Regions from separate parts of the Neobacillus sp. PS2-9 genome, predicted to be linked through region 1. Evidence: riboswitches for the same ligand, from Rfam matches in the RefSeq annotation. Region 1 holds a riboswitch; the other holds the start of a gene.
The links. Region 1 has a riboswitch for lysine ahead of dapA (4-hydroxy-tetrahydrodipicolinate synthase). Riboswitches for the same ligand answer to the same signal wherever they lie in the genome.

Region 1 (5,477 bases):
ATCTTCCCTGCCGTGCAGGGCGTTGTGAATAAGATGATGTTTCAGGTTTTTCTATCGCTTTTTTAATGGATAGGGCAGTTTTACCATCCTTTTCACTAATTACTTTAACTTCAACCATGTCGCCTACTTTTAGATGGTCATTAATATCTTTTACATAGCTTTCTGCAACCTCGCTAATATGCACTAGACCTGTTGTACCTCCAGGTAATTCGACGAATGCTCCAAAATTAGTGATTCCTGTTACTTTTCCTTGGACTTTGCTGCCTACTTCAACTGACATGAAATCTTTTTCCCCTCAATAGTGTTAAAACTACTTAATTATAACAAATTCTCAAGGGAAATAGAATCAATCGAAGAGGTTTTTCTAACTTTTTTTGACTTTTCTTCTCTACTAACAGTGTACCTTTAGTAAATTGATTGGGAGGCTATTTTGTAATGTCTGTTGTTCTCCATCCGTTAATGGGACAAGTGGTAAACGGACACCACCCACAGGAACACCAATCATTTTTAATGCTGCTTTTACCGGTGTTGGACTTGGTGCAGCAAACAATGCTTTTATAATTGGAAGGAGGTTACGATGTGCTGCTGCGGCTTCCTTTAGATTGCCATTTTTAAAGTTATTGATCATTGTCTGCATTTCATTTCCAATGATATGGGATGCAACAGAGACCACTCCTGTTCCACCAATCGCTAAAACAGGTAAAGTCAATCCATCGTCTCCACTATAAAGTGTAAAGTCACTAGGAGTTTGGCTAATAATGTCGGACATGGCATCAAGGTTCCCACTAGCTTCTTTGACAGCAACAATATTAGTAATCTTGGATAAACGGACGATTGTTTCGACAGTCATATTAATCACACTTCGTCCTGGGATATTATATAGCATGACTGGGAGTGATGTAGATTCGGCGATTGCTTTAAAGTGTTGATATAATCCTTCTTGAGATGGTTTATTGTAGTAAGGAGCAACCAGCATAATTCCGTCTACTCCAGCATCTTCAGCTTGCTTTGTTAAGTTAATAGAGGCTCTTGTATTATTGGATCCTGTTCCAGCTATGACAGGAACTCTGCTATCAACCACATCTACTACAAATTTAAATAGGTCCACTTTTTCTTCAGTTGTTAATGTGGGAGATTCACCTGTAGTTCCGGCAATTACCAATCCATCAGAACCATTCGCAATTAAATAGTTAATAAGTTCTTTTGTTGCAAAATAATTAATTTCCCCATGCTGATCAAACGGCGTAACCATCGCGGTTAAAACTTGGCCAAAATTCATCATTCTCACCCTTTATATAGTTTTTTAGAATTATAACGGAGAAGGCACCTTAATAGTCAACGCAAAAAAGCAGCAACGAGGGTTCGCTGCTGCACTAGAAACATGATTAAATAATTGTTCCCATGCGTGAGATAGCCCTCCATATAGTTTCCTATATGACAGTTCTGTATTTATTCAATAGCAGAACCAGCTTCAAGATTTATGAGATTCTTTCCGCTTCGGCAAATTCCCCTTTTCACAATGGTCATTGGATCTCATTCTCCTCGAATTGTGTACTCATGGTTTTTGCGCCTCTATCCTCACTTCAAATGGTATTGAAGTAAGAAATATTTAATTGACTGTTACTATAACAGAATTTCTATTATTATACAAGGAATTTGGAAGAAAAAAGAAAAGAAGCCAAGGCGGGAAGTGTCATAATTCCATATTTATCTATAAATATAATATTATAGTGAAAAGAATTAAAATAAAGAGGTGGTTTTGATAGTGCAACTAATTTCTCACAAAATGAATAAACAATATGCTAAAGAAGTATTAGGTTGGAAATATAACCATCCATATAATTTTTATAATAATGAATTAACTAATGAAACCCTGCAAGAACTATTGAATGGCAGTTATTATGCTGTAGTTAACGCTGAAAAAAATTTAATAGGTTTTTTTTGTGTCGGAGAGTCTGCCCAGGTTCCGACAGGCCAGCAGTTTGGAGCATATGTTGATGGTTTTATTGATTTTGGACTTGGAATGCATCCCGAAGAAACAGGAAAAGGGGATGGCTATGAATACTGTACATTTATCCTTAACTTGATTGAAGAAAAATATAAGAACTTTCCTATCCGCTTAACTGTGGCCAATTTTAATAAGAGGGCCATTCATCTTTACGAAAAAATGGGATTTGTTAAGAGTAATGAATTTAATTCAAATAATTGTTCTTTTTCAACAATGATTAAAGGATGAGACTTTGAATATAAAAAAGAAGCTTGAGGATGGTTTGAATCTCAAGCTTCCTTTGGTGATTGAGTGTTAATTATATTCTTTAACTAATTCTTTTGTGCTTCTAACTGTATCAATTGGACGAACCATTTTTTCAATTTGGCCACGTTTTGTTTCTAAGAATGGGGGCAAAGATAGTTTTTCTCCGAGGGTTTCGTATGGCTCATCTCCCATAAATCCAGGACCATCTGTAGCGAATTCAAATAAGATTTGAGGTGCTACTCTTACATATAATGACCCAAAAAAGTACCGGTCGACAAAACCGGAGGTACCAAAACCGAAGCCTTCAATCCGAGTCATCCATTCTTCTAAAACCGTACGATCCTCCACACGAAATGCTGCATGATGGACAGTACCAAAGCCTTGTTGGGATGGGGGCAGTACTGCATTGTATTCCACAACTACTTGGGCACCGTTACCGCCTTCTCCTACTTCAAATAAATGAAAAGCTTCCTCTTGTGCAATTTCTTTAAACAAAAGAACTCTTTCCATCATTTCTTTAAAGTAATCGAAATTGGCTACACGAACAAAGATAGGTCCCAATCCAGTGATGGCGTATTCTAAAGGGATTGGCCCCTTTTGCCAAGGAGTGCCACTGGCAACTCCTTTATTTGTTTCATCGGAAATTAATTGGTATTGTTGGTCATCGAAATCTACAAAGGATAAGGTTTTCTTACCAAAAAACTCCTTTATTCCTGAGTGCTTCACATTTAAACGATTAAATCGTTCCGCCCAATACTCTATCGCTGCATCATTAGGTACCCGGAAGGAGGTTTTTGATATCTCATTCGTCCCGTGCACTCCTTTTGGAATACCTGGGAAATCAAAGAATGTCATATCAGTACCTGGGCTGCCCTTATCATCAGCAAAAAATAAATGGTAGGTTTGAATATCATCTTGATTGACTGTTTTCTTTACTAAGCGCATTCCTAAAACATAGGTGAAAAAGTCATAATTCTTTTCTGCACTACTTGTAATAGCTGTTACATGGTGAATGCCTTTTAATCCGTTCAAATTAAACCCTCCAATTATTTCATTTTGGGTATGTCTATATTATGCCAAGTTGTATTGATATAACTACTGAATTGATGGAAATACCTAGAAAGAATAAATTACCTTTAATTAATATATCTAGAATTCGAGATAAATATATCATGTTCTCTCTATGTTGTCAATAAAGAGAAAACCTCTAATAAAGGAATGAACATGTTGATTCCGTTTAATAATAAATATCAAAAAGGAGGGAGCCACATGGACGGAAAGTATAATACAAACGATGATGCAACTGTCGAATTAAAAAAAGCACTAAATAAAAGTACACCAAGAAAAAATCCAAATATGAGTGAAGCAGAAATGAAAATGAAGTTTCAAGGAAAGAAGAGTTAGAGGACTAGAAACGAAAATAATATGAGGTGATAGAAATGTCTGGTAAACATCCAATAGAGTATACGGGGAAAGTCTTGGATCAAAGAAATGACCTTACTGGGCCTGATGATGGTAAAGGCGCGTACCCCGAACGGCCAAAACATGTAGCTATACATCAGCAAAGTAGCAACAAAGGTAAATAGTCTTTAGAAAAAATATTTTGTAACGTAACTTTTAATAATTCAAGGAAAAATGTAAGAGGGGGGATGACCTCCTCTTTTTCATGGATAGTAAGCATTTAAGTTTGTTTACTGTGCTCCAATTGATAGTATAGTAATATATTTTCAAAATGAAAGGACAAATTTAATATGGCATCAATTCAAATACCAGTTTCTGTTCTAAATTTAGCTCCGATTCGGGAGGGTCAAACATCGAAAGAAGCGATTAATTCAATGGTGGACCTTGCCCAAGCAGTAGAGAAGATGGGGTATAAACGCTATTGGATTGCAGAACATCATAATACTCCCACCCTTGTTAGCTCAGCTACATCTATTCTAATCAAGCATACATTAGAACATACCAATACCATACGTGTGGGGTCTGGTGGGATTATGCTTCCTAACCATGCACCTTTAGTGGTTGCTGAACAATTCGGCACCATGGAGACAATATACCCAGGACGAGTGGATTTGGGGCTTGGGCGTGCTCCTGGTACAGATATGATGACGGCTAATGCATTAAGACGCTCTAAAAACGACTCAGTTTATACCTTTCCAGATGATGTTAAGGCACTGCTAACGTTCTTTGGTCCAGAGGATCAACAAAGCTATGTGAAAGCCAATCCTGGTGTGGGGACAAATATTCCACTCTATATTCTTGGTTCTTCCACAGATTCAGCTTATTTAGCAGCAAGTTTAGGGCTTCCGTATGTTTTTGCTTCTCACTTTGCACCTAGATACATGGAAGAAGCAATTAAAATATATCGCAGCCGTTTCCAGCCTTCAGCGTATTTGGATAAACCATATATGATGGTTTGTTTAAATGTTATTGCCGCAGAGAGTGATGATGAAGCCGAATGGTTGTCTACAACCATGCAGCAATTCTTCCTAAATGTAGTTCGTGGTTCTAGGAATCCATTACAACCGCCAGTGGATAATATGGATCAGATTTGGAATCCAATGGAAAAAGAAATGGCTACCTCTATGTCCAGTGTTACACTATTAGGAAGCAAAGAGACCATCCATCATCAGTTGACTTCATTCCAAAATTACTATGAAGTAGATGAAATCATGGCTGTATCCTATATCTATGATCCTGAAAAACAAAAACGATCTTATGAAATCTTGAAAGAAGTAGTAGACGGAAAATAAATAAAGAGGGGACAGTCCCTCACCACTTTAAAGCGGTGGGGGACTGTCCCCGAAATTGTTATACGATTAAGCTTAGTATTAGAATAAATCCTAGTCCAGCTACCGAAATAATCGTCTCAAGTAATGTCCAAGTGGCAAATGTTTCTTTCATACTTAAACCAAAATACTCTTTAAACATCCAGAAACCAGCGTCGTTCACGTGTGAAGCGATAAGGCTTCCAGCACCAGTTGCAAGAACAACTAAAGCTAGGTTTACATCGGTTTGACCAAGCATTGGAATAACTAACCCAGCTGTGGTTAAGGCTGCCACTGTAGCAGAACCTAATGAAATACGTAAGATTGCTGCAATAATCCAAGCCAGTAGAATCGGTGAAATATTAGTTCCTTTAAATAATTCAGCTACATAGTCACCTACATGACCATTAATTAATACTTGTTTGAAAGCACCGCCGCCCCCAATGATTAAGAGC
Region 2 (5,477 bases), 840 kb from region 1:
ACTTGCTGACGTACTAGGAGGAGCAGTTGGTGCTTCTCGAGGTGCATGTGATGCCGACTATTGTGATTATTCCTTACAAATTGGGCAAACAGGAAAGGTTGTAACTCCCGATCTATACATTGCCTGCGGTATTTCAGGTGCAATCCAGCATTTAGCCGGTATGTCTAACTCGAAAGTGATTGTTGCCATTAACAAGGATCCAGAAGCCAACATTTTCAAAGTGGCAGATTACGGAATCGTTGGTGACCTTTTCGAGGTTGTACCTTTACTAACAGAAGAGTTTAAAAAACTTAAAGTTCACTCATAATAATAAAGTGGAGAGCGAGCGGTCAAAATCCGCTCGCTTTTATCATTATGCTGTGTTAAAGAACATTGTTGATTTTTACACTCTGTTGATTGGAGCGGAAGGAGCGAAGACTCCTGTGGGAGTATGGTTCAGGGGAGACCCCGCAGGCGCTAGCGCCGAGGAGGCTCGCCGAAACACCCACGGAAAGCGAAGCTCCTGGAGCGGAAATCAACTGACTTGGTACAAAGAGAGAATACTTAATGCTTTATGGGGTATATTAGTTGCGAAACATATTATTAGCTTGATATTCCAAACGATGGTATACTTTCGGTAGTAATTCAGTATTCAATAGGAGGTCAATATATAATGGCTATTTCACATTTAACAGATCAAAATTTCTCATCAGAAACAGGTTCAGGTACTGTACTTGTTGATTTCTGGGCACCTTGGTGTGGACCTTGTAAAATGATCGCTCCAGTTCTTGAAGAACTTGATGCAGAAATGGGAGACAAAGTAAAAATCACTAAATTAGATGTAGATGATAACCCACAAACAGCAGCTAATTTTGGCGTTATGAGCATCCCAACCTTATTAGTTTTAAAAAATGGTGAAGTTGTAGATAAAGTAGTCGGCTTCCAACCTAAAGATGCTTTAGCAAGTGTGTTACAAAAGCACGTATAAACCTATAGAAATTAAAACCTTAGCTGGACACGTTCTGGCTAAGGTTTTTTTGTTGATTACAAAACCTCCCACTTTCCTTTATCAACAGATGTGTTAAAATTTTATGGATAGCATAAAAGAAAGAGGAGTGGCCGGAGTGAATGAAAATATTAAACAAAAATTAACCCTGCTGCCTGACCAGCCTGGCTGCTACTTAATGAAAGACCGTCAGGGGACAATTATTTATGTAGGGAAGGCAAAAATATTAAAGAACCGCGTTCGTTCTTATTTTACCGGCTCACACGACGGAAAGACGTTAAGACTTGTTAATGAAATAGAAGACTTTGAGTACATTGTGACCTCATCCAATATAGAAGCTTTGATACTTGAACTAAATCTCATCAAAAAATATGATCCAAAATACAATATCATGCTGAAGGATGACAAAAGCTATCCGTTTATTAAGCTGACAGCAGAGAGACATCCCAAGCTGATTATCACAAGAAAAGTAAAAAAAGATAAAGGCAAATACTTTGGTCCTTACCCTAACGTTGGAGCAGCAAATGAAACAAAGAAACTACTAGACCGTATTTATCCGTTGCGAAAATGTGCGACTCTCCCTGACCGAGTATGTTTATATTACCATTTAGGCCAGTGTCTCGCCCCATGTGTAAACGAAGTTCCTGAGGAACAGTATAAGCAAATGACGGATGAAATTACTCGATTTTTAAATGGCGGATATAAGGAAATAAAAAAAGAACTAACCGAAAAAATGACGGCAGCAGCAGAAGAATTGGATTTTGAAAGAGCAAAAGAGTTCCGTGATAAAATCGTCCACATTGAAACCATCATGGAAAAGCAAAAAATTACCATGACGGATTTCACGGACCGGGATGTGTTTGGTTATGCTGTTGACAAAGGCTGGATGTGTGTACAGGTCTTTTTTGTCCGTCAAGGAAAGCTGATTGAGCGGGATGTTTCCATGTTTCCCATCTACAATGAGCCAGAGGAAGAAATCCTTACGTTTTTAGGACAATTTTATCAAAAAGCCAATCACTTTAAGCCAAAGGAAATCCTGATCCAAGATGAAATTGATTTGAATATGACTGCACAGCTCTTAGAAGTGAAGGTTCTTCAACCGAAAAAGGGACAAAAGAAGGAGCTTGTTAACCTTGCAATCAAAAATGCAAAAATTGCCCTAAATGAAAAGTTTTCATTAATTGAGAAGGATGAAGAACGAACTATTAAGGCAGTAGAAAACCTCGGAAAGCTTCTTGGAATTTATACACCCCATCGGATTGAGTCTTTCGATAACTCTAATATACAAGGGACAGATCCTGTTTCAGCGATGGTTGTGTTTACGGATGGGAAAGCGAATAAGAGAGAATATCGCAAGTATAAAATCAAGTCTGTAAAGGGACCGGATGATTATGAATCGATGAGGGAAGTAACTAGAAGAAGATACTCGAGAGCCTTAAAAGAAAATCTTCCTCTACCGGACCTTATTATTATTGATGGTGGAAAAGGACATGTAGAAACGGTAAGGGATGTTTTAGAAAATGAATTAGGATTAGATATCCCACTATCGGGTCTTGTAAAGGATGAAAAACACCGTACATCGCAATTGTTATACGGCAATCCGTTAGAAATTGTTCCACTTGAACGGAACAGCCAGGAGTTTTATTTACTGCAACGTATTCAAGATGAGGTTCACCGCTTTGCCATTACCTTTCACCGCCAAATACGTGGAAAGAGCGCCTTTCAATCATTGTTGGATGATATCCCGGGGATTGGGGAGAAACGCAAAAAACTATTGCTTAAACAGTTTGGTTCTGTAAAAAAAATGAAGGAAGCCAGTCTGGAGGAATTTACCGACATGGGTATTCCATCAAATGTGGCAGAAGAGTTAATGAAAAAACTTCAAGAATAGTTATTGTCAGAATAAATTGACCATGCTATAATTAGTGAAAATTTAAATTACTATCACTTTATAGTACTAAAGTGAAGGTAGAGGTGCGAGCTTCAAGAGTAATGATTCTGAGAAGGATGAGCTTCAAGGAAGAATCATGAAAGGGGATGTTCGCCGAAGTAAAGAAAGTCTCATTTCTTTCTTTGCTGGTCCTGTATTGAATAAATGCCGGATTGTCAAGACGCAGGTCTTGGAGAGCTATCTTACGTTATTTGTACAGGAATTTATTTTTCGTGTTCAAAAAGCAATGAGATGCCTCTCATTGCTTTTTTATTTATGTTTTGTAGCAAAATAGGTAGAGCATAACTGAAAGAAGGGGAAATGATGGGCTTAGTTGTACAAAAATTCGGGGGAACCTCCGTTGGCAGTGTAGAAAGAATTTTAAATGTAGCAGCCTGTGTAAAAGATGAAACAGAGAGAGGCAATAACGTTGTTGTCGTTGTTTCTGCTATGGGAAAATCCACGGACAAGCTTGTTGGTCTAGCGAAGGAAATTTCCAATCAACCTAATAAACGGGAAATGGATATGCTCCTTTCGACAGGCGAGCAGGTAACCATTGCCTTATTATCTATGGCTTTAAATCAACAAGGTCTACCAGCGGTTTCCTATACAGGCTGGCAAGCGGGAATTGTAACAGAACCTGTCCATGGAAACGCACGAATTTCAACGATCAAGACAGAATCCATTAAAAACCAACTTACAGAAGGCAAGGTTGTTATTGTAGCAGGATTCCAAGGAATAACTGAAGATGGGGAAATCACCACTCTTGGTCGAGGGGGTTCTGATACGACAGCGGTTGCATTAGCAGCGGCGTTAAAAGCAGATAAATGTGATATTTACACGGATGTAACAGGTGTATTTACAACAGATCCAAGATATGTGAAAGAGGCCCGTAAGTTATTATCCGTTTCCTATGACGAAATGCTGGAGCTTGCCAATCTCGGTGCAGGTGTACTGCATCCAAGAGCGGTAGAATTTGCTAAAAATTATCAAGTAAGACTTGAAGTCCGTTCAAGCATGGAGAAAATCGAAGGAACAGTCATTGAGGGGGAAGCAACAATGGAACAAAATTTAGTTGTACGTGGTGTCGCGTTTGAAGATGATATTACAAAGGTTACCGTTTTGGGGTTAACCAATTCCTTAACCAGCCTATCAACGATTTTTACTACTCTTGCTCAAAATCACATTAACGTTGATATTATTATTCAAAGCACAACAGAAGGAGGAACGGCTAATTTATCTTTCTCCATACATACCGATGATTTGTTAGAGACATTAAAGGTATTAGAAGACAATAAAGCTGTACTTGGCTATGAACAACTTGATGCAGAGAATAAACTGGCAAAGGTTTCTATTGTGGGTTCAGGCATGATTTCTAATCCGGGTGTGGCTGCGAAAATGTTTGAAGTTCTTGCTTCAAATGGCATCCAAATCAAAATGGTCAGCACCTCTGAAATTAAAGTGTCTGCTGTGTTAGAAGAGAAGAATATGTTAAAAGCAGTTGAACTCCTCCACCGTGCATTTGAGCTTGGAAATTAACAAAGAAGAGGCTGACTCGTTGGAATGTGAGTCAGCCTCTTTCCGATATTAAATTAGATCTTTCCGATCCCATTTAACAGTAAATTGGACTTTGTTTGCTTTTTTTACAGGGTGTTCAAACGCTTCTGCAATCACTTCTTTTTGTAGTTCAATTTGTTGGGCAAGGAAGCCGGCTTCGAGTTGGAAGAAGTGTTCTGCTTTTGATTTTACACGAGAAACAATGAGTGGGCTTACTAGTTCGAATTCGATTTCATTTTTCGTCTCTTTTATTATTTCAAGCTGTCCCCAAGAAGCATTAGTAAAAAATTCAACTAATGTTTCGTGGTCAGGTAATGGGAACTTTCGTGCAAGACGTTTTCCTGCCCAGTATAAGATTTCAGGAGTGTCTTTGCCTAGGATTTCTGGCAAAAGGTATTCCCTAATGATTTCATACCCAAACATTGAAATGGTTCTTGGTTCTGGCTCTTCATTATCAAAATGTTGATTAACGGCTGTACTTTCTTTCACAAGCTTCCCCTCTTTCTATCATTCTATTATATACAATTTGATTTATTTTTCAGTACTGAATTGCTGAAAATGTGAATAAATCCTTTTGTGAATGATATATTATTTTGGAATATCTTATCTTATTTATCATCATAATTATCTTATCCGTTTAAGGGGAAATACCAACCGTAAGATGTTGGTAATTAAATGTAATAATATGGGTTGTGTGGGTGGCTGAAGCAGCTTTTTTTCTAGAAAAGGTACTATCCTATTATAATATCAATATATTTTAAAAATTTTATTTTTTGATAAAGTTTGTGTATCCGTTTTCTTGACGCTCTATGTCGATGGGAGTAAAATGGACATGTCACATTATTGTCACAGTAGTATTGGGTTAAGTTTCTTTAAGGGGTACATAGAAGAAAGAGCTTAACATCATTTTTTAAAAATTAAGGGGGGTAAATGTATGGCGGGGAATCGAGAGTTTGCTAATCGCAGATTACATTCGCTGCTAGGGGTCATTCCGATTGGAGTGTT

Region 2: another riboswitch for lysine. It lies ahead of RCG25_RS07110 (aspartate kinase); the one in region 1 lies ahead of dapA (4-hydroxy-tetrahydrodipicolinate synthase).

Annotation. Positions count from the first base shown of each region.
Region 1 covers NZ_CP133269.1:2,287,271-2,292,747, forward strand. Annotated here, with positions in the region: gene RCG25_RS11505 (S1 domain-containing RNA-binding protein) at 1-280, opposite strand, end outside; gene dapA (4-hydroxy-tetrahydrodipicolinate synthase) at 392-1,282, opposite strand; lysine riboswitch at 1,404-1,583, opposite strand; gene RCG25_RS11515 (GNAT family N-acetyltransferase) at 1,766-2,236, shown strand; gene RCG25_RS11520 (ring-cleaving dioxygenase) at 2,303-3,286, opposite strand; gene RCG25_RS11525 (hypothetical protein) at 3,524-3,658, shown strand; gene RCG25_RS11530 (hypothetical protein) at 3,694-3,840, shown strand; gene RCG25_RS11535 (LLM class flavin-dependent oxidoreductase) at 4,006-5,007, shown strand; gene RCG25_RS11540 (GntP family permease) at 5,066-5,477, opposite strand, start outside.
Region 2 covers NZ_CP133269.1:1,444,789-1,450,265, forward strand. Annotated here, with positions in the region: gene RCG25_RS07095 (electron transfer flavoprotein subunit alpha/FixB family protein) at 1-307, shown strand, start outside; gene trxA (thioredoxin) at 653-967, shown strand; gene uvrC (excinuclease ABC subunit UvrC) at 1,104-2,876, shown strand; lysine riboswitch at 2,947-3,124, shown strand; gene RCG25_RS07110 (aspartate kinase) at 3,240-4,454, shown strand; gene RCG25_RS07115 (YslB family protein) at 4,503-4,961, opposite strand; gene RCG25_RS07120 (succinate dehydrogenase cytochrome b558 subunit) at 5,407-5,477, shown strand, end outside.